4 regions of the Streptomyces sp. NPDC012935 genome follow, and region 1 is predicted to be linked to each of the others. Evidence: riboswitches for the same ligand, from Rfam matches in the RefSeq annotation. Region 1 holds a riboswitch; each other region holds the start of a gene.
What was found. Region 1 has a riboswitch for cyclic di-AMP ahead of ACFY5C_RS31480 (M23 family metallopeptidase). Riboswitches for the same ligand answer to the same signal wherever they lie in the genome.
Positions count from the first base shown of each region.

Region 2: linked by a shared signal. The riboswitch ahead of ACFY5C_RS05400 (M23 family metallopeptidase) and the one ahead of ACFY5C_RS31480 (M23 family metallopeptidase) in region 1 are both predicted to bind cyclic di-AMP.
Region 3: linked by a shared signal. The riboswitch ahead of ACFY5C_RS35615 (NlpC/P60 family protein) and the one ahead of ACFY5C_RS31480 (M23 family metallopeptidase) in region 1 are both predicted to bind cyclic di-AMP.
Region 4: linked by a shared signal. The riboswitch ahead of ACFY5C_RS18065 (transglycosylase family protein) and the one ahead of ACFY5C_RS31480 (M23 family metallopeptidase) in region 1 are both predicted to bind cyclic di-AMP.

Region 1 is NZ_JBIBBC010000016.1:109,159-114,992, reverse strand. Features, by position in the region: gene ACFY5C_RS31495 (GNAT family N-acetyltransferase) at 1-90, opposite strand, end outside; gene ACFY5C_RS31490 (HPr family phosphocarrier protein) at 281-562, shown strand; gene ACFY5C_RS31485 (GntR family transcriptional regulator) at 772-1,467, opposite strand; gene ACFY5C_RS31480 (M23 family metallopeptidase) at 1,669-2,451, opposite strand; cyclic di-AMP (ydaO/yuaA leader) riboswitch at 2,465-2,627, opposite strand; gene ACFY5C_RS31475 (M16 family metallopeptidase) at 2,841-4,229, opposite strand; gene ACFY5C_RS31470 (M16 family metallopeptidase) at 4,226-5,605, opposite strand.
Region 2 is NZ_JBIBBC010000002.1:22,251-28,084, reverse strand. Features, by position in the region: gene ribA (GTP cyclohydrolase II) at 1-393, opposite strand, end outside; gene ACFY5C_RS05420 (MarR family winged helix-turn-helix transcriptional regulator) at 510-1,025, opposite strand; gene ACFY5C_RS05415 (dihydrofolate reductase family protein) at 1,113-2,246, shown strand; tRNA gene ACFY5C_RS05410 (tRNA-Met) at 2,345-2,418, shown strand; gene ACFY5C_RS05405 (PP2C family protein-serine/threonine phosphatase) at 2,543-3,628, shown strand; cyclic di-AMP (ydaO/yuaA leader) riboswitch at 3,858-4,015, shown strand; gene ACFY5C_RS05400 (M23 family metallopeptidase) at 4,027-5,052, shown strand; gene ACFY5C_RS05395 (aldo/keto reductase) at 5,258-5,834, shown strand, end outside.
Region 3 is NZ_JBIBBC010000021.1:89,115-94,948, reverse strand. Features, by position in the region: gene ACFY5C_RS35625 (M23 family metallopeptidase) at 1-982, shown strand, start outside; gene pcrA (DNA helicase PcrA) at 1,077-3,563, opposite strand; cyclic di-AMP (ydaO/yuaA leader) riboswitch at 3,928-4,096, shown strand; gene ACFY5C_RS35615 (NlpC/P60 family protein) at 4,105-5,286, shown strand; gene ACFY5C_RS35610 (tellurite resistance/C4-dicarboxylate transporter family protein) at 5,631-5,834, shown strand, end outside.
Region 4 is NZ_JBIBBC010000006.1:360,383-366,216, reverse strand. Features, by position in the region: gene ACFY5C_RS18075 (septum formation initiator family protein) at 1-410, opposite strand, end outside; gene eno (phosphopyruvate hydratase) at 536-1,816, opposite strand; gene ACFY5C_RS18065 (transglycosylase family protein) at 2,134-2,829, opposite strand; cyclic di-AMP (ydaO/yuaA leader) riboswitch at 2,834-3,033, opposite strand; gene ACFY5C_RS18060 (transglycosylase family protein) at 3,240-4,277, opposite strand; gene ACFY5C_RS18055 (cytochrome P450) at 4,444-5,733, opposite strand.

The sequences.
Region 1 (5,834 bases):
GGGGCGGATGCGCGCGGTGCCGCCGTCGCGCAGCACCACGTCGGCTTCCCAGTGGGCGGGGTACGCGTGCCTGTCCAAGGCGCTCTGCATGGGGCCCAGAGTACGGCTCGCGTACGACAACGGCGCGAGGCAGTCTGTTCAGGACGTACGTGGGGTCGAGGCCGCGACCCGACGGTCACCTCAGGAGGGGACGCTCGTCAGACGTTCGTCCAGTTCCGTCGTGCTTCACGGGTGTGGGAAACTGGTCTAGACAACCCTGAACACCGAAGGGCAGCATCACATGGCTGAGCGCCGCGTCAACGTCGGCTGGGCCGAGGGCCTCCACGCCCGCCCCGCCTCCATCTTCGTCCGAGCCGCCACGGCCACAGGCGTCCCGGTGACGATCGCCAAGGCCGACGGCAACCCCGTCAACGCGGCCTCCATGCTGGCCGTCCTGGGCCTGGGTGCCCAGGGCGGCGAGGAGATCGTCCTCGCCTCCGACGCCGAGGGTGCGGACGCCGCTCTCGACCGTCTGGCGAAGCTGGTCTCCGAAGGCCTCGAGGAGCTGCCCGAGACGGTCTGAATGACCTGAGCGGGACTCCAGCAAGCGGTGAAGCCGCGTCCGTCATTCCGGCGGGCGCGGCTTCGCTGTTCCGCGTCAGATTGCTTCGCGTTTCCGGGCGAGCGCTCCCGCCTTCGGGGCAGGCGGGCCGAGAATTACCCGCACACCCGAAAAATGGCAGCGGAAATTCCCCGCCTCCGAATATCACCTCTTTGTATACGGCTCCCGTGTTAATGCCGCAGGCTCGGCATGTTTACGGGATGTTGCGAATTCCTCACGCGCTCCGTGCGATCACCGCGGGAGCCGAAGCGCAGCCGGTGCGCGGAGATCGAGCGCTCGGCGTGCAGCGCTGTGATCGCGCGGGCGCGCTCGCCGTCACCGCGCGCCACGGCGTCCACGATCGCGCCGTGCTCGGTCCAGGACTCCGCGGGATCGGCCGGTGCCTCGACGGCGTACATCCAGGCGATCTTGTGGCGCAGCAGGGTCAGCATCGAGGTCAGGGCAGGGCTGCCGGAGGCCTGGGCCAGCGTCTCGTGGAACCAGCCGCCCAGGGAGCGCAGGTCCTCGCTGTTTCCCCGCCGGGCCCGCTCCTGGCCCAGTCTGACCAGTCCGCGCAGGACCTTCAGATGGGCCTCGGTGCGCCGCTGAGCGGCCCGGGAGGCGCCGAGCGGCTCCAGGAGGGCGCGCATCTCCAGCAGGTCGGCGGCCTCCTGTTCGCTCGGCTCGGCGACGCACGCGCCCGCGTGCCGCCGGGTCACCACGAAGCCCTCCGCCTCCAGGGTGCGCAGGGCCTCGCGCACGGGGACGCGGGAGACGCCGTAGCGACGGGCGAGGAGTTCCTCGGTGAGCCGGCCGCCGCGCGCGTGGACCCCGGCGACGATGTCGTCCCGGATCGCGGTGCATACCGAGTGCGCCGGAATACGCATGACCGACCTCCGCCTTAATCCCCGTGAAACGTCTACGAATGACGTGTGTTCAGCGACTCTATTGCAACCGGCGGGAATTTCCGACGGCGGGCCGGAATCCATGGATATTTTTTGGACAGCGGGTCGTTCGAAACGCTGAAAGCCCCGGCTCGGGGAGCCGGGGCTTTCGGAAGACGCGGTGCGGGCGTCAGCGGTGGGGCGTCAGATGTTCACGCCGTGCGAGCGCAGGTAGGCGACGGGGTCGATGTCGGAGCCGTACTCCTGCGTCGTGCGGGCCTCGAAGTGCAGGTGCGGCCCGGTGACGTTGCCGGTGGCGCCGGACAGTCCGATCTGCTGACCGGGGGTGACCGTCTGGCCCACCGAGACGGCTATGGACGACATGTGGCCGTACTGGGTGTACGTGCCGTCGTTCATCTTGATCACGACCTGATTGCCGTACGACCCGCCCCAGCCGGCCTCCACGACGGTGCCGGAGGCCACCGAGTGGACCGAGGTGCCGCTGGCGGCGTGGAAGTCGACGCCGGTGTGGCTGCCGGAGGACCAGACGGCGCCGCCGGCCTTGTAGCCCGTGGAGACGTACGAGCCGGAGATCGGGGCGACGTAGGACAGCAGGCGCTTGCGCTCGGCCTCGCGGGCGGCGCGCTCCTTGGCCTCGCGCTCCTTCTTCGCCTGCGCGGCCGCCTTCTTGCGCGCGGCTTCCTCGGCGGCCTTCTTGCGGGCCGCGGCCTCCTTGGCGGCCTGCTCCTGGGCGGCGGCCTGGGCGTCGATCTGGTCGGCGATCGAGTTCTCGACGGAGACGACGGGTATGAGGCCGGTCTGCTCGACGGCCGGTTCGGCGGCGAGAGCCGGGGCGGCCAGGGTGCCGATGACGCCGGTGGCGGTGAGTGCGGCGACGCCCGCGGCGCGGGCGGTGGTGCGTTCGAAGCGGCTGGGACGGCGGTGCTTGCCCGTGGAACGCTTCCCGGTGGCGCAGGTGAACGCCATGAAGTGGCTGGTCCTTTCCTTCCTTCTCGCCTACCGGGTTAGCTGACGGGTTCGGAGCAGGAAGGTCTCCTACGGACCCCCTCGCGGCTGCGCGGGCGTCCGATTCACCCCAGGGACTTCGATGGGTCCCCGGCTCCCCTGGCTCGCGCCGTACGGGGACTCGGCGATGACTGTCCGGTGCCGCGGGCGCGGCGCAGTGCCTGACGGACAGCCCGGAAGACGCTAAACGGGGCATCTTTCAATCCCCAAACGGATCCGGCCTTTTGTAGTGCATCCCACAGGTCAGACAGGCAACCTCTCCCTCAATTCGGGCATAAAGGGGCCCTGGTGACTCTTCCGTCACCAGGGCCCCTCCGCGTGCGTGCCGTCTCCGGCGCCGCGCCTGTCCCCTACTCGGCCGCCACGACGCTGACTTCGCCGATGCGGAGGGCCTCGACGGCCTCCCGGATCTCGGCCGCGTCGCCGACCAGGATCGTCACCAGACGGTCGACCGGGAAGGCGCTCACGGCCGCCGCGGTGGCTTCGACGGTGCCGGTCGCGGCGAGCTGCTGGTACAGCGTGGCCTGGAAGTCGTCGGGCAGGTGCTGCTCGACCTGGTCGGCCAGCGTGCTCGCCACGGCCGCTGCCGTCTCGTACTTCAGCGGCGCCACCCCGACGAGGTTCTGCACGGCGAAGTCCCGCTCGGCGTCGGTGAGTCCCTCGTCGGCGACACCACGCAGGACCTTCCAGAGGTCGTCCAGGGCGGGGCCGGTGTTCGGGGTGTCGACGGAGCCGCTGATGGCGAGCATCGCCGCACCCGAGCCGTCCGGGGCGGACCGCAGGACCTGCCCGAACGCGCGCACACCGTAGGTGTAGCCCTTCTCCTCGCGCAGGACCTTGTCCAGACGGGAGGTGAGGGTGCCGCCCAGGCAGTACGTGCCGAGCACCTGCGCGGGCCAGACGCGGTCGTGCCGGTCGGGGCCGACGCGGCCGATCAGCAGCTGCGTCTGGACGGCGCCGGGGCGGTCCACGATGACGACGCGCCCGGTGTCGTCGGCGGTCACCGGCGGAACCGGCCGGGGCTGGGCCGCGGAGCCGGTCCAGGCACCCAGGGTGTCGCCGAGCAGGGCGTCGAGGTCGACGCCGGTGAGGTCGCCGACGACCACGACGGTGGACGTCGCCGGGCGCACATGCCGCTCGTAGAAGGCACGTACCCCCGCGGAGTCGATGCCGGCGACCGTGTCCTCGGTGCCCTGGCGCGGGCGGGACATGCGCGAGGTCGCCGGGAACAGCTGCCGGGACAGCTCCTTGGCGGCGCGGCGCGAGGGGTTGGCCAGCTCGTGCGGGATCTCGTCGAGACGGTTGCGCACCAGGCGCTCGACCTCGGCGTCCTCGAACGCGGGCGCCCTGAGCGCGTCGGCGAGCAGGCCGAGCGCCTTCGGCAGCCGGGAGACGGGCACCTCGAGGCTGACGCGGACGCCGGGGTGATCGGCGTACGCGTCGAGCGTGGCGCCGCAGCGCTCCAGCTCGGCGGCGAACTCCTCGGCGGTGTGCTTGTCGGTGCCCTCCGAGAAGGCACGCGCCATGATCGTGGCGATGCCGTCCAGGCCCTTCGGCTCGGCCTCCAGGGGCGTGTCCAGGAGGACCTCGACGGCGACGACCCGCTGACCGGGGCGGTGGCAGCGCAGGACCGTCAGGCCGTTGTCCAGCTTGCCGCGCTCCGGTGCCGGGAACGCCCAGGGCCGGGCCTGGCCGGCCTGGGGCTGCGGGTGGAACTCCATGCTGGCGAGCTCGGTCACTGCGCCGACTCCTCGTTCTCGTCGGTGGTCCCGGCGGGTGCGGCCCCGTCGGCGGCGGCTTCCAGGTCCTCGGCCTCGTCGGCGACCGGCTCGTACACCAGCACCGCGCGGTTGTCGGGACGCAGACGGGCCTGGGCGACCGCCTGGACCTCCTCGGCGGTGACGTCGAGGACACGCTGCACGGCGGTGAAGGCGAGCTGCGGGTCGCCGAACAGGACGGCGTACCGGCACAGTTCGTCGGCGCGGCCCGCGACCGTGCCGAGCCGGTCCAGCCACTCGCGCTCGAGCTGGGCCTGCGCGCGCTCCATCTCCTCGGCGGTGGGACCCTCCTGTGCGAAGCGGGCGAGCTCCTCGTCGACGGCCGCCTCGATGACGGGCACCTCGACGTCGCCGGACGTCTTCACGTCCAGCCAGCCCAGGGAGGGCGCCCCGGCCAGGCGCAGCAGGCCGAACCCGGCCGCCACGGCCGTACGGTCGCGGCGTACGAGCCGGTTGTAGAGGCGGGAGGACTCGCCGCCGCCGAGGACGGTCAGCGCCAGGTCGGCCGCGTCGCACTCGCGCGTGCCGTCCGTCGGGAGCCGGTAGGCGGCCATCATCGCGCGCGCGGGGACGTTCTCCTCGACGACCTCGCGCAGCTGCTCACCGATGGTGTCGGGCAGCGAGCCGTCGCGGGGCGCGGGCTTGCCGTCGTGGGACTGGATGGAGCCGAAGTACTTCTCCACCCAGGCGAGCGTCTGCGCCGGGTCGATGTCGCCGACGATCGACAGGACGGCGTTGTTGGGCGCGTAGTAGGTGCGGAAGAACGCGCGGGCGTCCTCCAGGCTGGCCGCGTCCAGGTCGGCCATCGAGCCGATCGGCGTGTGGTGGTAGGGGTGCCCGTCGGGGTACGACAGGGCGGTCAGCTTCTCGAACGCCGTGCCGTACGGGACGTTGTCGTAGCGCTGGCGGCGCTCGTTCTTGACGACGTCGCGCTGGTTTTCCAGGCCCTCCTCGTCGAGCGCCACCAGGAGGCTGCCCATGCGGTCGGCCTCCAGCCACAGCGCGAGCTCCAGCTGGTGGGCGGGCATGGTCTCGAAGTAGTTGGTGCGCTCGAAGCTCGTGGTGCCGTTCGGCGAGCCGCCCGCGCCCTGGACGAGCTCGAAGTGGCCCGTGCCCTTCACGCTGCTCGAGCCCTGGAACATCAGGTGCTCGAAGAGGTGGGCGAGTCCGGTACGGCCCTTGACCTCGTGGCGGGAGCCGACGTCGTACCAGAGGCAGACCGCGGCGACCGGCGTGAGGTGGTCCTCGGAGAGCACCACGCGCAGCCCGTTGGCCAGGCGGTGCTCCGTGGCGGTGAGGCCGCCGGATTGTGCCTCCGGTGTGGCCGTGTGACCCATGGGCAAGGTGTCCTTCCGGTCGCGTGCACTGCGTTGTGCCGAGCGGTTCGTGTTCAGTTCCTGCCACTGTATGCAGCGTCCGAAGGGTCGGCGAAGTTCCCGGTCAGAACGCCGTGCCGGTAGGCGGCCGAGTGCAGGCCCGCGTCGACGCGCGGGACGGCCCTCGAGCACAGCGCGCCGTCCCCTCCCGCGACCCTGCCGAACGGGGTGCGGCCCGGCACGCGCCGAC
Region 2 (5,834 bases), on a different contig from region 1:
GCCGAGCGCGGCGTTCGCGGCGTAGGTGTCGAGGCCCTGGTCCTGGAGGGCGTACGCGTCGAGCTTGTTGTAGAGGCCGATGCCGCGGCCCTCCTGGCGCAGGTACAGCAGCACGCCGCCGCGCTCGGCGATGCGCTCGACGGCCTCGCGCAGCTGGGGGCCGCAGTCGCAGCGGGCCGAGCCGAAGACGTCGCCGGTCAGGCACTCGGAGTGCAGACGGACCAGCGGGGTGGTGCCGGGGGCCGGGTCGCCGAGGACGACGGCGACGTGTTCCAGGCCGTCGGCCAGGCCGTGGAAGGTGACGAGTTCGGCGTCGACGCCGTAGCCGTCCTGGAAGCGCAGCGGAACCCGGACGCGGGCGCGCTGGGTGGCGGCGGCGGTGAAGTCGGGCATGCGGGTTCTCCGGGTTCCGTGCGCGGGCCATCTGCTTCAGATTTGAAGCAGCTCCTCGGTACAGGACCCTATCCCATGCTTTAAATTTGAAGCACTGACTTTCCCTGTGGCGTGCGTCACGAACAGGACTTGCCGGAACGCCGCCGCCAGGGCACGTCGTCCGCGGTGGCGTGCGCGGCGTCGCCCTGGAAGCCCCCGGCGACCGCCGTGAAGATCTCCTCCAGCTGTCCGACCTGCTCCGGGGTCAGCCGGTCGAAGAGCAGCGCCCGCACGGTCTCCACGTGGCCCGGTGCCGCGCGCTCCAGGACGCGCATCCCTTCCTCGGTGAGCGCCGCGATGCTGCCGCGCTTGTCCGAGCGGCAGTCCTCGCGCCGCACCAGCCCGTCCTTCTCCAGGCGCGTCACGGCGTACGTCAGCCGGCTGCGGGTGATCTTCAGGCCCTCCGCCAGGTCGGTCATGCGCAGCCGGCGCTCCGGAGCCTCGGACAAGGTGGCGAGGATGGAGTAATACAGATGGGGCATGCCGGCTTCCTGCTGGAGCTGCCGGTCCAGCGCGTCCTCCACGAGGGCGGCGGAGGCGATGTAGGCGCGCCAGGCGCGCTGCTCCTCGGGGGTGAGCCAGCGAGTCGTCATGCGACCAGTGTAGGTTTGTTTCAAACTTGAACCAAGCCGGGATTCCAGACCAGGGCCGAGACACCACCCGAACCGGAGAGCGTGCCGATGCCGTCGTACCCCTATGTCCTGCTGTCCGCCGCGGTTTCGCTGGACGGCTACCTCGACGACACCACCCCCGAGCGCCTGCTGCTCTCCAGCCCGGCCGACTTCGACCGGGTCGACGAGGTACGGGCGGGCGTGGACGCGATCCTGATCGGCGCCGGCACGATCCGGGCGGACAACCCGCGGCTGCTGGTGAACTCGGCCGAGCGGCGTGCCGCGCGGGTGGCGGCGGGAAAGCCGGAGTATCCGCTCAAGGTCACGGTCAGCGCGTCCGGCGAGCTGGATCCGACGGCGAACTTCTGGCACACCGGCGGCGAGAAGGTCGTCTATACGACGGAGAAGGGCGCGGAGCGCCTGCGCCGGGCGCCCCTCGCGGCGGACGTGGTCGCGCTGGGCGCCGAGCTGGACTGGCGGGACCTGCTGCGGCACCTGCGCGAGGTGCGCGGCGTCGAGCGGCTGATGGTCGAGGGGGGCGGCACGATCCACACCCAGCTCCTTCAGCAGGGACTGGCGGACGAGGTACAGCTGGTGCTGGCGCCCCTGTTCGTGGGGGACCCGGACGCGCCGCGGCTGTTCGGGCCGGGCGGGTATCAGGGCGGTCGGCTGCGGCTGGTCGAGACGCGGCGGATCGAGGACGTCGTGCTGATGCGCTACGAGCCGACGGCGCCCGGTGCGGGTGCCCTGCCGTCCGCCGCGGACCGGCGGTGGCTGGCGGTGGCCTGCGATCTGGCGGCCCAGTGCCCGCCGTCCGGGACGGCCTTCAGCGTCGGGGCGGTCGTGGTGGCGGCCGACGGGACGGAGCTGGCGCGCGGGCACTCGCGGGAGGGCGGTGATCCCGTGGTGCATGCGGAGGAGGCTGCGCTGGCGAAGATCGCGGCCGGGGATCCCCGAGTGACCTCCGCCACGGTGTACACGAGTCTGGAGCCCTGTACGCGCCGGGCGTCCCGTCCGGTGCCCTGCGCGCGGTTGATCCTCGATGCGGGGGTGCGGCGCGTGGTGACGGCTTGGCGGGAGCCGGACACGTTTGTGGCCGGGGCCGACGGGAGCGGGCTGCTGGCGGGGGAGGGGGTGGATGTCGTGGTCCTGCCGGAATACGAGGGGCGGGCCAAGGCTCCGAATGGGCATCTGCTGCCCTGACCGTCCCGCCCGACGGGGGCGCAAAACACTGGTCAGGGCGGGGCCGGGGAAACGCGTGTGCATCTTGTCCTGCGGATGGCGTACTATTGAGTCATCGCCGCGGGGTGGAGCAGCTCGGTAGCTCGCTGGGCTCATAACCCAGAGGTCGCAGGTTCAAATCCTGTCCCCGCTACTGATGACTCAGGGCCGGAACTGATCAGTTCCGGCCCTGAGTGTTTTCCGCCCGACTGCGCCGCAGCTCGTCCGGTCGGCCCTCACCACTCGCCCCGCACTCCCGCGTCGGCAACCCTGGTGAGGTGGAGCAACGGCGGATCTCGTACGCACGCCGGTTCGTCCGGCTGCTCCCCGCCCTGCTGATCGCGGCCGGCGGCGTGTACGACTCCGTCACACCCACGGACTTCACCGGCGCCCCCTTCTTCACCGCGGCACCCCTGATCGCCGCCCCGCTCTACTCGCAACGCGGCACCGTCCTCACGGGCGTCGTGGCCGTCGCAGCACTCCTCGTGCTGCGCATCCTGCGCGGCGGCCTTCCCAGCGCCGAGGTGATCACGGAGCTGGCCACCGTGGTGACCGTCTCCGTCCTCGCCGTCCTCATCAACGTCCTCGTCCGCCGCAGCGACGAACGCCTCGCCTCCGCCCGCGAGATCGCCGAGGCCGCGCAGCGCGCCGTACTGCCCGAGCCCGCCGAGCGGATCGGCGGCTTCCAGATCGCGGCACGGTACGAGGCGGCGCAGGAGGGCGCCTCCATCGGCGGCGACCTGTATGCCGTGCAGGACAGCCCGCACGGTCTCCGGGTCGTCGTGGGGGACGTGCGCGGCAAGGGCATCGGGGCGGTGGGCGCGGTAGCCGTGGTCATCGGGGCCTTCCGGGAGGCCGCCGAGCAGGAGAGCACGCTGGAGGCGGTCGCACAGCGCCTGGAGCGGGCGCTGCTGCGCGAGCGTGACCGGCGCGAGTGGGCCGAGTCGGCCGAGAGGTTCACCACTGTCGTACTTGCCGAGCTGCCGCACGCCAGGGGGGTCGTGCGCCTCGTCAACCGCGGGCATCCATCACCCCTGTTGCTGTACGCCGACGGCACCGTGCGCTCGCTGCCCGCCGCCGAGCCGGCGCTGCCACTGGGCATGCGGGAGCTGGGCGTCTGGCCCGACCGGGCTCAGGAGGTCGACTGTCCGAGCGGGGCCACGCTGCTCCTGTACACCGATGGCCTGTCCGAGGCGCGGGACGGCAGCGGCCTCTTCTACGACCCCGAGGCGGGCCTCGCGGGGCGCGCCAACGCCCGCCGCGAGCCGGTCGCGCTCCTCGGCGTACTCGCGGCGGAGGCGCGGCGGCACTCCGGCGGCGGGATGGCGGACGACATGGCCCTCATCGCCGTACGACGGCCGTGATGTCACGGGGCGTGACCGGGCGACCCCCCTCCGCATAACAACTGACGCACCGTCAACACTCATGTGGTGCCTGAGGTCTGGCCAACTCGCCCGATTTGGGCCGCTCATGACCCGTAAGTCCAGCCGAAAATCGTTAATGATCAAGTGGAACAGCTTGGAATCCGCACCCCGCGTCTATTAACGTTCGATAACGCAGCGCGGTCGTCCCAGCCGTCACAAGAGGCGGCTCCGTGCGCACGCGCCGAATCTCGAAAGGGAACCGGGGAACCACCACCTTGGGGTGAATCGCGCAAATACCACCGTGAACTCACGGGCGGTATACGCGCGTAGGAGACCTTCCTGCTCCGAACCCGTCAGCTAACCCGGTAGGCGAGAAGGAAGGAAAGGAGTACGCCCACGTGGCGTCCAACCGGCCTGCCCAGCAAGCCCCGTTCGTGCCGAGTCAGCGCAGCACCGACACCTTCGGCTACGACCGCGACCGCACCGACGAGGGCCCGTTCGAGGAGTGGAACCCCACCGCGGAGTCCCTTCGTCCCGTACGTGGCAGGCATCGCGTCTCCAAGCAGCGCGGCGGGGGACTCGCCCGCAGCTCCACGGTTCTCGGCGTCGGTGTCATAGCCGCCGTCGGCGCGGGCGGCATGGCCAGCGCGAACAGCGGCAAGCCGCCGGTCGCCATCACCATGCCGGACCTGCCCCTGATCTCGGACGACTCCTCCGAGCCCGCCGAGGACGCGGCCACCGCGCTCAGCACCATGGGCGAGACCTACGAGGAGACCGCGCAGGGCGGTTCCGACGCCGGTGAGGCGCTGCGGAGCCGGATCATCGCGCAGGCCGAGTACCAGCAGGACCAGATCGACAGCAAGGCCGCCGCAGCCGCGGTCGCCGCCGCCGAGAAGGAGGCCGCCGACGCGGCCGCCAAGGCGGAGCAGGAAGCCAAGGCCAAGGCCGCCGCCGCGAAGGCCGAGGCCGAGGAGGAGGCCCGCAAGAAGGCCGAGGCCGAGCGCCTCGCCGAGCTGGCCAAGCAGTACACGCTGCCGACCTCCTCGTACACCCTCACCTCGACCTTCGGACAGGCCGGCGCCTACTGGTCCTCCGGCTACCACACGGGCCTCGACTTCGCCGCTCCCTCGGGCACACTGATCAAGGCCGTGCACAGCGGCACGATCACGTTCGCCGGCTGGGACGGCTCGTACGGCTACAAGACCGAGCTCACCCTCGACGACGGCACCGAGGTCTGGTTCGCGCACCAGTCCTCGATCAGCGTCAGCGTGGGCCAGAAGGTCAACACCGGCGACGTCATCGGCCGCGTGGGAGCCACGGGCAACGTGACCGGTGCCCACCTCCACCTCGAGGTGCACCCCGGCGGCAGCTCGAGCGGCATCGACCCGCTCGCGTGGCTGCGCGGCAAGGGGCTCACGCCCTGAGGCGTTACGTCCTCTGCCTCTGCTAGTTCCCTGCCGAAGCCCGTCCACACCTCTTCCCCGGCGATCCTGTCCTGATCCCCGGCAGTCCTGACGGCGTCCCCCCGACGTCAGGGCTGCCGGTTCGGAGCGCCGGGGTCCGCTTGTTTACGGGAACTTTGCGCCTCTCCCGGAAGATCGGCCTCAGCCACGGACGTTGATGTCGAGCATGACTTCTCTGCGCAAGCTCGGCTCCTCCGACCTCGAGGTCTTCCCGCTCTGCCTCGGCGGCAACGTCTTCGGCTGGACCGCCGACGAGCCCCAGTCCTTCGCCGTCCTCGACGCGTACACCGAAGCGGGCGGCAACTTCATCGACACGGCCGACTCGTACTCGGCGTGGGTCGAGGGCAACGTGGGCGGCGAGTCCGAGACAGTCATCGGCCACTGGCTGAAGGCGCGCGGCAACCGTGCGGACGTCGTGATCGCCACGAAGGTCAGCCAGCACCCCGACTTCCAGGGCCTCACCGCCGCCAACATCAAGGCGGCCGCGGACGCCTCACTGCGCCGCCTCGGCACCGACCACATCGACCTCTACTACACCCACTTCGACAAGCCGGAAGTGCCGGTCGAGGAGATCGTCGGCGCGCTGGACGAGCTGGTGAAGGCGGGCAAGGTGCGGCACATCGCCGCCTCCAACATCTCCGCGGAGCGGCTGGAGGCGTCCCTCGCCTTCTCCGACCGCGAAGGCCTGGCCCGCTACGTCGCCCTCCAGCCCCACTACAACCTGGTCTCCCGCGACACCTACG
Region 3 (5,834 bases), on a different contig from region 1:
GAACTCCGACAGCGGCGTCGACACCGGCTCGCAGGCGATCGACGAGTACGAGCACGCAGCAGAATCCTTCGATCAGCAGGCGACCGCGCACTTCGAACACCTGGACCCGACGGCGTACGACACCCCCGCCGAAGGCGACGCCGAGCTGACCGCCACCGGCGAACTCCCTGCCGTGACGCCCCTCCTGGACGACCAGGAGGAGACAGCTCCGGCCCCCTCCCCACGCGCCGCCTCCCGCAGCGGCTCTCGCTCCCGCCGCCGCACGCCCCCCAAGCGCTCCGCGCTGCTGACGGTCGCTGTGCCCTCGGCGTGCGTGATGGGCGTCGCGGGAATCGCCGCCGCCTCGGTCGGCAGCCTGACCGAGGACAAGGAAGCGTCGTCCACGCTGGCCTCGGAAGGCGAGGCCGTGCAGCCGTCCACGGCGAACAACAAGCTGGACACCCAGCTCGAGAGCCTCTCCGCCGGCGCCGACGACTTCGCCGACCGGGCCAGCCGTACGCAGGAGCGCATCGACCTCAAGGCCCAGCAGGCGGCCGAGAAGAGGAAGGCCGCCGAAGAGGCGGCCCGCAAGGAGCGGCTGCGCCCGAAGTTCGCGGTTCCGGTCGCGCAGCACGGCCTCAGCGCCTATTTCGGCCAGTCCGGCATCAACTGGATGTCCATCCACAGCGGCATCGACTTCCCCGTCTCGTACGGCACCACGGTGATGGCCGCGACCGACGGCACTGTCCGCACGCAGTGGAACAGCGCTTACGGCAACATGATGATCGTGACCGCCAAGGACGGCACGGAGACGTGGTACTGCCACCTCTCCAGCTACCGTGTCGCCTCCGGTACGACGGTGAAGGCCGGCGACCCGATCGCGTACTCCGGCAACTCCGGCAACTCGACCGGCCCGCACCTGCACTTCGAGGTGCGCCCGGGCGGCGGCTCGGCGATAGACCCACTGTCCTGGCTGCGCAGCCACGGCCTCGACCCGTCGTAGGCAGTCCGCCGACCTCCCTGGCAACCACCGACTGCCTTGTGCGCCCAGCGCCCCCGCTCCTCAACACCTCAGCGGGGACGCACGCTTGTCAGCGCTACAGCTTCTCCACCGGCGCATACCGCAGCAGCAACCGCTTCGGCTTGGTGTCCCCGAAGTCGATCGTCGCCTCCGCGTTCCCGCCCGTGCCCTTGACCGCCGTGACGGTGCCGAGCCCGAACTGGTCGTGCGTGACCCGGTCGCCGACCGCCAGCTGGACGACCGGCTTCTCCGAGGTCCGCCGGGTGGCGAATCCGGACGCCCCCGACGCGGAGGAGCGCGAGCGGGACGAGGACAGCGAGGCCGCCACGCCGGCCGCCGGACCGGAGGACACGGGCGCGGTCGCCCCCGTCCGCTTCCAGTCCACGTGCGCCGCCGGGATCTCCTCCAGGAAACGGGACGGCGGGTTGTACGAAGGCTGCCCCCACGCACTCCGCATCGACGACCGCGTCAGATACAGCCGCTCACGCGCGCGCGTGATGCCGACGTACGCGAGCCGCCGCTCCTCCTCCAGCTCCTTGGCCTGACCGAGGGCGCGCATGTGCGGGAAGACGCCGTCCTCCATGCCGGTGAGGAAGACGACCGGGAACTCCAGGCCTTTGGCGGTGTGCAGGGTCATCAGGGTGATGACGCCTGAGCCGTCCTCCTCCTCGTCGGGGATCTGGTCGGAGTCGGCGACGAGCGCGACCCGCTCCAGGAAGGCCGCGAGCCCGCCGGAGGCCTCACCCTCGGCCGATTCCTGCTCGAACTCCAGGGCCACGGCCGCGAGTTCCTGAAGGTTCTCGATACGGGTCTCGTCCTGGGGGTCGGTGGAGGCCTGCAACTCGGCCAGGTACCCGGTCCGTTCGAGAACCGCCTCCAGAACGGTCGCCGGTCCCACGCCGGACTCGACGATCGTACGGAGCTCCTCCATCAGCGTGTTGAACCGCCTGACGGCGTTCGTCGACCGCGCGGCCATGCCGTACGCCTCGTCGACCCGCCGCAGTGCCTGCGGGAAGCTGATCTTCTCCCGCTGTGCGAGCGCGTCGATCATCGCCTCGGCGCGGTCGCCGATGCCCCGCTTGGGGACGTTCAGGATCCGCCGCAGCGGCACGGAGTCCTCGGGGTTGGCCAGCACGCGCAGGTAGGCCAGGACGTCCCGGACCTCCTTGCGCTCGTAGAACCGGACCCCGCCGACGACCTTGTAGGGCAGGCCGACACGGATGAAGACCTCTTCGAAGACACGGGACTGTGCGTTCGTCCGGTAGAAGACGGCGACGTCACCGGCCTTCGCATCGCCCGCGTCCGTCAGTCGGTCTATTTCGTCGGCGACGAACTGCGCCTCGTCGTGCTCGGTGTCCGCGACATAGCCGGTGATGCGCGCGCCCGCGCCCGCGTTGGTCCACAGGTTCTTGGGGCGCCGCGACTCATTGCGCTCGATGACCGCGTTGGCGGCGGTCAGGATCGTCTGGCTGGAGCGGTAGTTCTGCTCCAGCAGGATCGTCGTCGCGTCCGGGTAGTCCTCCTCGAACTGGAGGATGTTGCGGATGGTGGCGCCCCGGAAGGCGTAGATCGACTGGTCTGCGTCACCCACCACACACAGCTCGGCGGGCGGGATGTCGGCCTCGCTCGGCGGCACGTCGACGGGGTGCTCACCGGTACCGACGAGCTCGCGCACCAACGCGTACTGCGCGTGGTTGGTGTCCTGGTACTCGTCCACCAGCACATGACGGAAGCGGCGGCGGTAGTGCTCGGCGACGTCCGGGAAGGCGCGCAGCAGGTTGACCGTCGTCATGATCAGGTCGTCGAAGTCGAGGGCGTTGGCCTCCCGCAACCGCGACTGGTACAGCGCATACGCCTGAGCGAGGGTCTTCTCGAAGCCGTCCGTCGCCTGGGCGGCGAAGTCCTCCTCGTCGATCAGCTCGTTCTTGAGGTTGCTGATCTTGGCGCTGAAGGACTTGGGCGGGAACCGCTTGGGATCGAGGTCCAGATCACGACACACCAGCGCCATCAGACGCTTGCTGTCGGCGGCGTCGTAGATCGAGAAGGACGAGGTGAACCCGAGCTTCTTGCTCTCCCTCCGCAGGATGCGCACGCACGCGCTGTGGAAGGTCATCACCCACATCGCGTTCGCGCGCGGGCCGACGAGCTGCTCGACGCGCTCCTTCATCTCGCCCGCGGCCTTGTTGGTGAAGGTGATCGCGAGAATCTGCCCCGGATGCACATTCCGCTCGGCCAGCAGGTGCGCGATGCGATGGGTGAGCACCCGCGTCTTGCCGGACCCGGCACCGGCCACGATGAGCAGCGGGCTGCCGGAGTGGACGACGGCGGCACGCTGGTTCTCGTTCAGCCCCTCCAGCAGCGCGGCCGCGTCCAGGGCCGGGCGGGGGGCGCCGTCGCGGTAGTACTCGTCCCGGTCCGGCGGCACGTCGAACTTCCCGCCGAACAGATCGTCCGGAACCGGCTCCGGAGCGTGTTCGTCCTCGGGCGGCGGCGGGGGTTCGTCCGCATGGGCCCGCGGGGCCTGGAGGTCCGCCAGGAAGCTGTCGTCAAAGAGGCTGCTCATCGCTCTCCGAGTCTAGGGCGCCCCACTGACAGCCCGCCGCCGCCCTGAGAACATCACCTGTTTCAGCACTCACCGATCTTCAAACCCCGCACACCCGAGCACCCCCCTCACCCTCCAGAACCATCCCATTACGATCCGCAACCCCTCGAACCAAACCGAACCAATTCCGCCGATACACACCCCATCCCCCTGAATCCCGCAACCTGCCACCAACAGCCCCACATCCACCCCGATCCACGGCACACATCGCCAAGGTCACGAAAATGTATCGGGCATATCGAACATCAACCTTCACAGGGGCCACACGAGTTGGCTACCGTGCCGGACAGGCCGTACGACCCCCACCGGCGAACGTCGCCGGGCCGCACGGCCTCCGCCGAGTCCGGAGCGCCGCCGTGCACCCGGAGCCGGGGACCCACCGAACTTGGGGTGAATCGGCCCGACTCCCGCCCGGGGAACGGCCGTAGGGCAACCCTTCCGAAACACCCGCCCGAACCCGACAGCTAACTCGGTAGGCGGAGCATGGAAGGAGTCGCCTCCCTTGGCGTCGCACCGCAAGTCGCGTCCCTCTGGTACGCGCGTAGCAGGCATACGGACCCCCGCCTTCGCCACGGCGGCCCTCACGTCCGTCGCCCTGCTGTCCCAGACGGCCAACGCGAGCCCCTCGACGGACGACAAGCCGAGCCTCGAAGAGGTCGAGAAGAAGGTCGACGACCTCTACCGCCAGGCGGAGTCCGCGACCGAGAAGTACAACGCGGCCAAAGAGAAGACCGCGAAGCAGCGCAAGCACGTCGACACTCTCCTCGACGACGTCGCCCGGCGCACCCAGAAGCTCAACGACGCACGTGAGGAACTCGGCCGCAACGCAGCCGCCCAGTACCGCACGGGAGCCTCGGCCCCCGACACGGCGACCTTCCTCCTGGCGGACACCCCACAGGACTACTTCGACCAGTCCCAGCTGATGGACCGCATGACGGGCCGTCAGAAGGAGTCGGTCGACGACTACTTCACCCAGCAGTCCGCGACGATGAAGAAGCGTCAGGAGGCCACTCAGAGCCTCGAAACGCTCACCGAGTCGCAGAACGACCTCCAGACGGCCAAGTCGACCGTCCAGAAGAAGCTCGCCGACGCACGCGAACTGCTCTCGCAACTGACGGCGGAGGAGAAGGCCCGCCTCGCCGCGATCGAGAAGCGCAAGCAGGAGGAGGCCGCCCGCAAGGCAGCGGAACTGGCCCGCCAGCAAGAGGCGGCCGAGCGCCGACGTCAGGAGGCGGCCCAGCAACAGGAGAGCGAGGACTCCTCGTCCGACTCGTCCTCCTCCGACTCGTCCTCCTCCGACTCGTCCGCGTCGGACCCCTCGTACGCCACCAAGGCCGAGAAGGCGCTGGCCTTCGCCCGCTCCCAGGTGGGCAAGCCGTACGTCTGGGGCGCCACCGGCCCTGACTCCTACGACTGCTCCGGCCTCACCCAGGCCGCCTGGAAGGCCGCAGGCGTCGACATCCCCCGCGTCACCTACGACCAGGTCAACGCAGGCACCACGGTCGCCGTCTCCAGCGCCAAGCCCGGCGACCTGGTCTTCTTCTACGACGACATCACGCACGTAGGCCTCTACATCGGCAACGGCATGATGATCCACGCCCCGAAGCCCGGCACGTACGTCCGCGAGGAGTCGATCTACTACGACGGAGAGTCGTCGATCCACAGCGTGGTCCGCCCGGCCTGACGAGCACACACGCGCGCGTGGCGCCCTTTCTCCGCCACGCGCGCGTAGTGGTGCGAAACGCACCCGCAGTCGCGTACGGCGGCAAGGGGACGTGCCGGGGGGTGCCCGCCCGCAGCGGCGGGCGTCAAGAGACAGCACCTCTTGAGAGACAGCAACCGCCCGACCGAGGACGGACCCCCCGGCACGGCCCCGACCCGCCCCACAGCCGCAGGCGCTACCGGCACTCCCACTCACCCGAGCGGGCCGCCGCAGGCATCCCGGCGCTCAACCGCCACGCGCATTTCACCCTGCACACGCGCGTGCCCCCACCCACCCCACACCCCCCACTCCCTAGCATCGACCCCATGCCCGCCCCCACGACCACCGCCACATCCCCTCTCCACACCTGGTGGTCGCGACGTCCCCCCACAGCCGGCGCCGCCGTCATGGCAACCGGCATCCTGTCGGTCGCGCTCCACCAGACCGGCTACGAAACCCTGTCCCGAATCACCCTCGCCCTCGCCTGCGCAGCCTGGCTGGCCCTCGCCGGCGACTTCACCGCAAGGCTC
Region 4 (5,834 bases), on a different contig from region 1:
GCACCCAGCTCGGCGCGCGACTGCTTGGCCGCGTCCGGGTCGATCACGACGTAGCCGGTCTCCCCCGGCATCACATAATGCAGCCGCAGCCGGATCTGCTGCTCGGCGTAGGCGTCGTCCTGCCAGCGTGCCTTGACGTCGCGCAGTTGCTCGACCCGCTGCGCGGCCTCTTCCTTCTGCCGCTGCATGTCGGCGATCTCGGCACGCTGGGAGACGTACTGCCTTATCGGGTAGGCGAGCGCCACGACCATGGAGCAGACGACCAGCGCGAGCAGCGCGGCGCGTCCGGTGAGCCTGGAGCGCCGGGCCTGCCGCTTGGTCTGGGAGCGGTAGACACGGGCCGCCGTCTGCTCGCCGAGCAACCGGATCCTGGTCGCGGTGGAGAACCGGTCCCGATCCTTGACGGCCATGTCCCGCCTCCCGTTTCACATGCGTACGTCCCCGCACACGGTACGGGACCGAGTACGGGGACGTACGTACGACTGGCTAAGGCTCACCCCAGGTTGGGGCTCAGCGGCTCCGCGGCTTCAGCGGCTCAGCCCTTGAAGCGCGGGAACGCGCTGCGGCCGGCGTACACCGCCGCGTCGTCGAGGATCTCCTCGATGCGCAGCAGCTGGTTGTACTTGGCGACGCGCTCGGAGCGGGCCGGGGCGCCGGTCTTGATCTGGCCGCAGTTGGTGGCGACGGCCAGGTCGGCGATGGTGACGTCCTCGGTCTCGCCGGAGCGGTGCGACATCATGCACTTGAAGCCGCTGCGCTGGGCCAGCTCGACGGCGTCCAGGGTCTCGGTCAGCGAGCCGATCTGGTTGACCTTGACCAGGAGCGCGTTGGCGGCGCCCTCGTCGATGCCGCGGGCCAGGCGCTCCGGGTTGGTGACGAACAGGTCGTCGCCGACGAGCTGGACCTTGTCACCGAGCTTGTCGGTGATGGTCTTCCAGCCGTCCCAGTCGTCCTCGAACAGCGGGTCCTCGATGGAGACGAGCGGGTACGCGTCGACGAGCTCCGCGTAGTACTCGGTCATCTCGGCGGCGGAGCGCTCCTTGCCCTCGAAGGTGTAGACGCCGTCCTTGTAGAACTCGGACGCGGCGACGTCGAGCGCGAGGGCGATCTGCTCGCCGGGGGTGTAGCCGGCCTCCTTGATGGCCTCGAGGATGAGGTCGAGGGCCTCGCGGTTGGAGCCGAGGTTCGGGGCGAAGCCGCCCTCGTCGCCGAGGCCGGTGGCCAGGCCCTTGCTCTTCAGGACCTTCTTCAGCGTGTGGTAGACCTCGGCGCCCCAGCGCAGGGCCTCGGAGAAGGACTCCGCGCCGATCGGAGCGATCATGAACTCCTGGATGTCCACGTTGGAGTCGGCGTGCGAGCCGCCGTTCAGGATGTTCATCATCGGCACCGGCAGCAGGTGCGCGTTGGGGCCGCCCAGGTAGCGGAACAGCGGGAGGTCGCTGGCCTCGGAGGCGGCGTGGGCGACGGCGAGCGAGACGCCGAGGATGGCGTTGGCGCCGAGGGAGCCCTTGTTGTCGGTGGCGTCCAGGTCGAACATCGCCTGGTCGATCAGGCGCTGCTCGGTGGCGTCGTAGCCGACCAGCTCCGGGCCGATCTGCTCGATGACGGCGAGGACGGCCTTCTCGACGCCCTTGCCGAGGTAGCGGTTCGAGTCGCCGTCGCGGAGCTCGATGGCCTCGAAGGCGCCCGTGGAAGCGCCGGACGGAACGGCGGCACGACCGGTGCTGCCGTCGTCGAGGCCGACCTCGACCTCGACCGTGGGATTGCCTCGGGAGTCCAGGATTTCCCGGGCTACGACGACGTCGATGGACGGCACGAGTATCTCCTTCTTGGGATGTGAAGCACTGTGTCGCTGGTGGTGCGGGGCTGTGAGCCTTGCGACTAGAGCCTAACCGCCCCGGGGACATCGGCAGCCGACCGACCGTCCCGTGGACAGGACCGAACCGTACCCATTGTTCCCTACCGGAACAAAGGGTGGGTGACTTACAGGGAAAGAAAAAGCCCCGCCCCGGTGCGTACGGGGGAACACGCACCGGAGCGGGGAGCCCGTGGGGGACGGGGGTGACCCTCACGAGGTCTTCATGATGAGTTCCACGGATGTGAGGGCACTGTGGTTCAGCTATTGGCCGCGTACTACTTCAGGTGCAGCTGCTGACCCGGGTAGATCAGGTCGGCGTCCTCGACGATGTCCTTGTTCAGCTGGAACAGCTTCTCCCAGCCGCCCTTGACCTTCTCCGCCTCGGCGATCGAGCTGAGGGTGTCACCCTTGGCGACCTTGTACTCGCCGTCGCCCTTCTTGACCTTCTTGCCGGTCGGGGTGGTGACGGTCTTGGTCGACTTCTTGGCGGCCGGACGCTCGGCGGAGCGGGAGGCCGACTGCTGCTCGGTGGAGCGCGGGGTGCTCTCGGTGCTCTGCGAGGAACCGCTCGAGGAGGCGCCGGAGCCGTTGTACGCGGCGCTCGACAGGCCGGTGCCGCAGTTCGGCCAGGCACCCTTGCCCTGGCCCGCGAGAACCTTCTCGGCGATCTCGATCTGCTGGGCCTTGGTGGCCTTGTCGGCGGTGGCGGCGTACGCCGTGCCGCCGTACGCGGCCCAGGTGGAGGCGGAGAACTGCAGACCGCCGTAGTAGCCGTTGCCGGTGTTGATGGACCAGTTGCCGCCGGCCTCGCACTGGGCGACGGCGTCCCACTCGGAGGCGGTGGCGGCGGAGGCGCTGCCGGCCGCCATCAGCGGGGCGGCGACGGCGGCGGCGCCGGTGACGCCGACGGCGGCTATGGCGCGGGCGGCCTTGGACGGACGACGGTGCTTGCCCTTGCTGGAAAACAGCATGGTTGGATCCCCTCACCGACGCCTGCGAGGTGAGCTGTCGGGTTCGGGCCAGATGAGTTGCCCGGCCGCGCTCGTCCGCCTTTCGGCTCGCGTTGCGCGGCTTCACCCCAAGCCGACTCCGGCCGTGCGGCCCCGAAGGGCCTCAACTGCCGGACCCGGCGCTTACCTTGGGTCCCCCGCTCCTGCCTACGGCGCTTGACGCGACGACTGTTCCCGGGCGGCCACTGGCAGGATTCGGCGTTGCGGCAGCCGGGGCTCGTGGTGACGAGCGATCACGACCGTAGACACCCGATTCCCGGAATTACAAAGACGATCAGGGCTTCTGAGATCTATCTCTCACCGCATCCAAAACGGACATTAGGGTGCGAAAGGTGGCGCGAACTCCCACTGTTTTTCGCCCTGTTCGGCCCTTATTCGACGGGGACGTCCAGGGTCTGACCGGGGACGATGTCGTTCGCGTCGCCACCGATGGCGCCCTTGTTCGCGTCGTACAGCGCCCGCCACCCGCCGTCGAGGTCAAGGGAGTCGGCGATGGAGGCCAGAGTGTCGCCGGCGCGGACCTTGTACGAGGCGTGGCGACCGGAGGACTCGGGCGCCGGGTCGGCTGTCTCACTCTCGTCGGCACTCGGCCCGCGGTGCCGCCCGGAGCCTGCCGCCTCCCCGGAGAGCGCGCCGGTGTCGACGAGGCTCCAGGCGCCCACCTCTTGCACCCAGTTGTCCTGATTATCCCCGTCCGGGGTCTCCACGGGGGAGCTGTCGGGCGACTTGGAGTCCTTGGCGTCGGGTGACGCGTCAGGCTTCGCCGAGCTGTCCGCCTTGGATGACGAAGAGGGGGAGGAAGAGGGAGAAGAGGATGAATCCCGGGGCGATTCGGACGAACCGCTGGGAGATTCACTCGACGAGCCCGATGAACCCGACGGGCCGTCGGTCGGGTCCGACGAGTTCGAGGAACCCGACGAGTTAGACGAATTGGACGAACTCGACGAGCCGGACGAATCAAGCAATCCAGAGGATCCGGACACCTCGGAGGGTGAGTCGTCCTCCACTCCGGTGTCGAGGTCGACCAAGCCGTTCTTCGGGGTGAGCCCGTTGAGCACCGCGCAGGTGCCCCAGGGCTTGGTCCCCTGGTCGGCGAGGATGGCCTGCGCCACGGCGATCTGCTGGGAGCGGCTCGCCAGGTCGGGACGCGGGGCGTAGTCGAGGCCGCCGTACTGCTCCCAGTCGTCCTGGGTCAGCTGCAGTCCGCCGTAGTGCCCGTTGCCCTCGTCCGTGCTCCACGAGCCGCCGCTCTCGCACTCGGCCACCTTGTCCCACACGGTGCCGTCGGCAGCGCTGGCGCCCGTGGCGCCGAGCAGCGGGATGGCAATGGCGGACCCGGTCACTCCGGCCGCGACGAGGAGAGCCGGAGCCTGGCGGGGGCGACGGTGACGACCGTTCCCGGAGAGCATGCGGGGACCTTTCACGAGGCAGCAGTGACCGCGGCGCGCGAAACCTGGCGCCGTCGTTGATCCGTGAACGTATAGGCATTCGATCACTTGTCACAAGTTAATGCCGCGTAGATCACGTGAAGATCACAGAGTTGAGCGCGTGTCACGTTTGACGAGGTGGACGAACTCACCCAACTGGTGTGAAATCCACCGGAAGTGTGCGCAGGCCCCGCATGATGAGACCTCCGCGCCACCTCAACTCCCCTGGGTCCACGGCGAGTCGGAGATCCGGGAGACGGGTGAGGAGGGTGGCGAGGGCCGTCTGACCCTCCAGTCGGGCGAGCGGGGCCCCGAGGCAGTAGTGGATGCCGTGGCCGTAGCCGAGGTGCTGGTTGTCGCGGCGGCCGAGGTCGAGCACATCGGGCTCGGCGAACCGCTCCGGGTCCCGGTCGGCGGCTGCCAGCACGACGAGAACGGGGTCGCCGGCGGCGATGCCCTGCCCGCCGACGGTGAGCGGCTCGGTGGCGAAGCGCCAGGTGGCGAGCTCCACGGGGCCGTCGTAGCGCAGGAGTTCCTCCACGCCGGTTTCGAGGAGGCCGGTCTCCTCGGCGGCGAGGGACGTCTGCAGGCGGGCGCGCTGCTCGGGGTGGGTGAGCAGCGCGTAGACGCCGTTGCCGATCAGATTCACGGTCGTCTCAAAACCGGCAAACAGCAGGATAAAGGCCATCGCCGCGGCCTCGTTCTCGGTGAGATGCTCACCGTGGTCGGAGGCCCGGATGAGACCGGAGATGAGGTCCTCACCGGGCGTGGGTTCCTCGGGCAGGGCTTCCCGCTTGCGGTGGATGAGGTCGGCCAGATAGCCGCGCATCTTCTTCACCGACCGCGCGACACCGCCGCGAGGGCCGCCCTGGTGGCGGATCATCATGCCCGCCCAGTCCCGGAAGTCGTCCTGGTCCTCGCGGGGGACGCCGAGCAGGTCGCAGATGGCATAGATGGGGAGCGGGAACGCGAACTCGTGGATGAGATCGGCGCTCCCCTTCGCCGCGAACCCGTCGATCAGATGGTCCGTGAGCTCCTGCACCCGGGGGGCGAACTCGGCGACCCTGCGGGGCGTGAAGGCCTTGGAGACGAGCCTGCGCAGCCTGGTGTGGTCCGGCGGGTCGATGTTGAGCAGATGCGTCATGAGCTCGGCCTTGCGCTCACCGGGGATGCCGGTCTTGCCCTTGGCGTGCGCGGGCTCGTCGTGGTGGGCCGGGTTCTTGGAGAGCCGGTTGTCGGCGAGGGCCTGCTTGGCATCGGCGTACCGGGTGACCAGCCAGGCCTCCACGCCGCTGGGCAGCCGGGTCCGGTGGACCGGGGCGTGCTCGCGGAGCCAGGCGTAGGCGGGGTACGGGTCGGTCGCGAACTCCCAGGTGAAGAGGTCGGGGGGCGCGGGAGGTCCGGGGGTGGTGCCGGTGGGGGTGGGCTGGTTGGTCACTCCCTGACGGTATCCGCTGCCGGTCCGGCCCTGCTTCCTGCCGACCGTCACCGGTCCGGCCCTGCTTCCCGCTCACTGTCGCCGGTCCGTCCGCCCCTCCC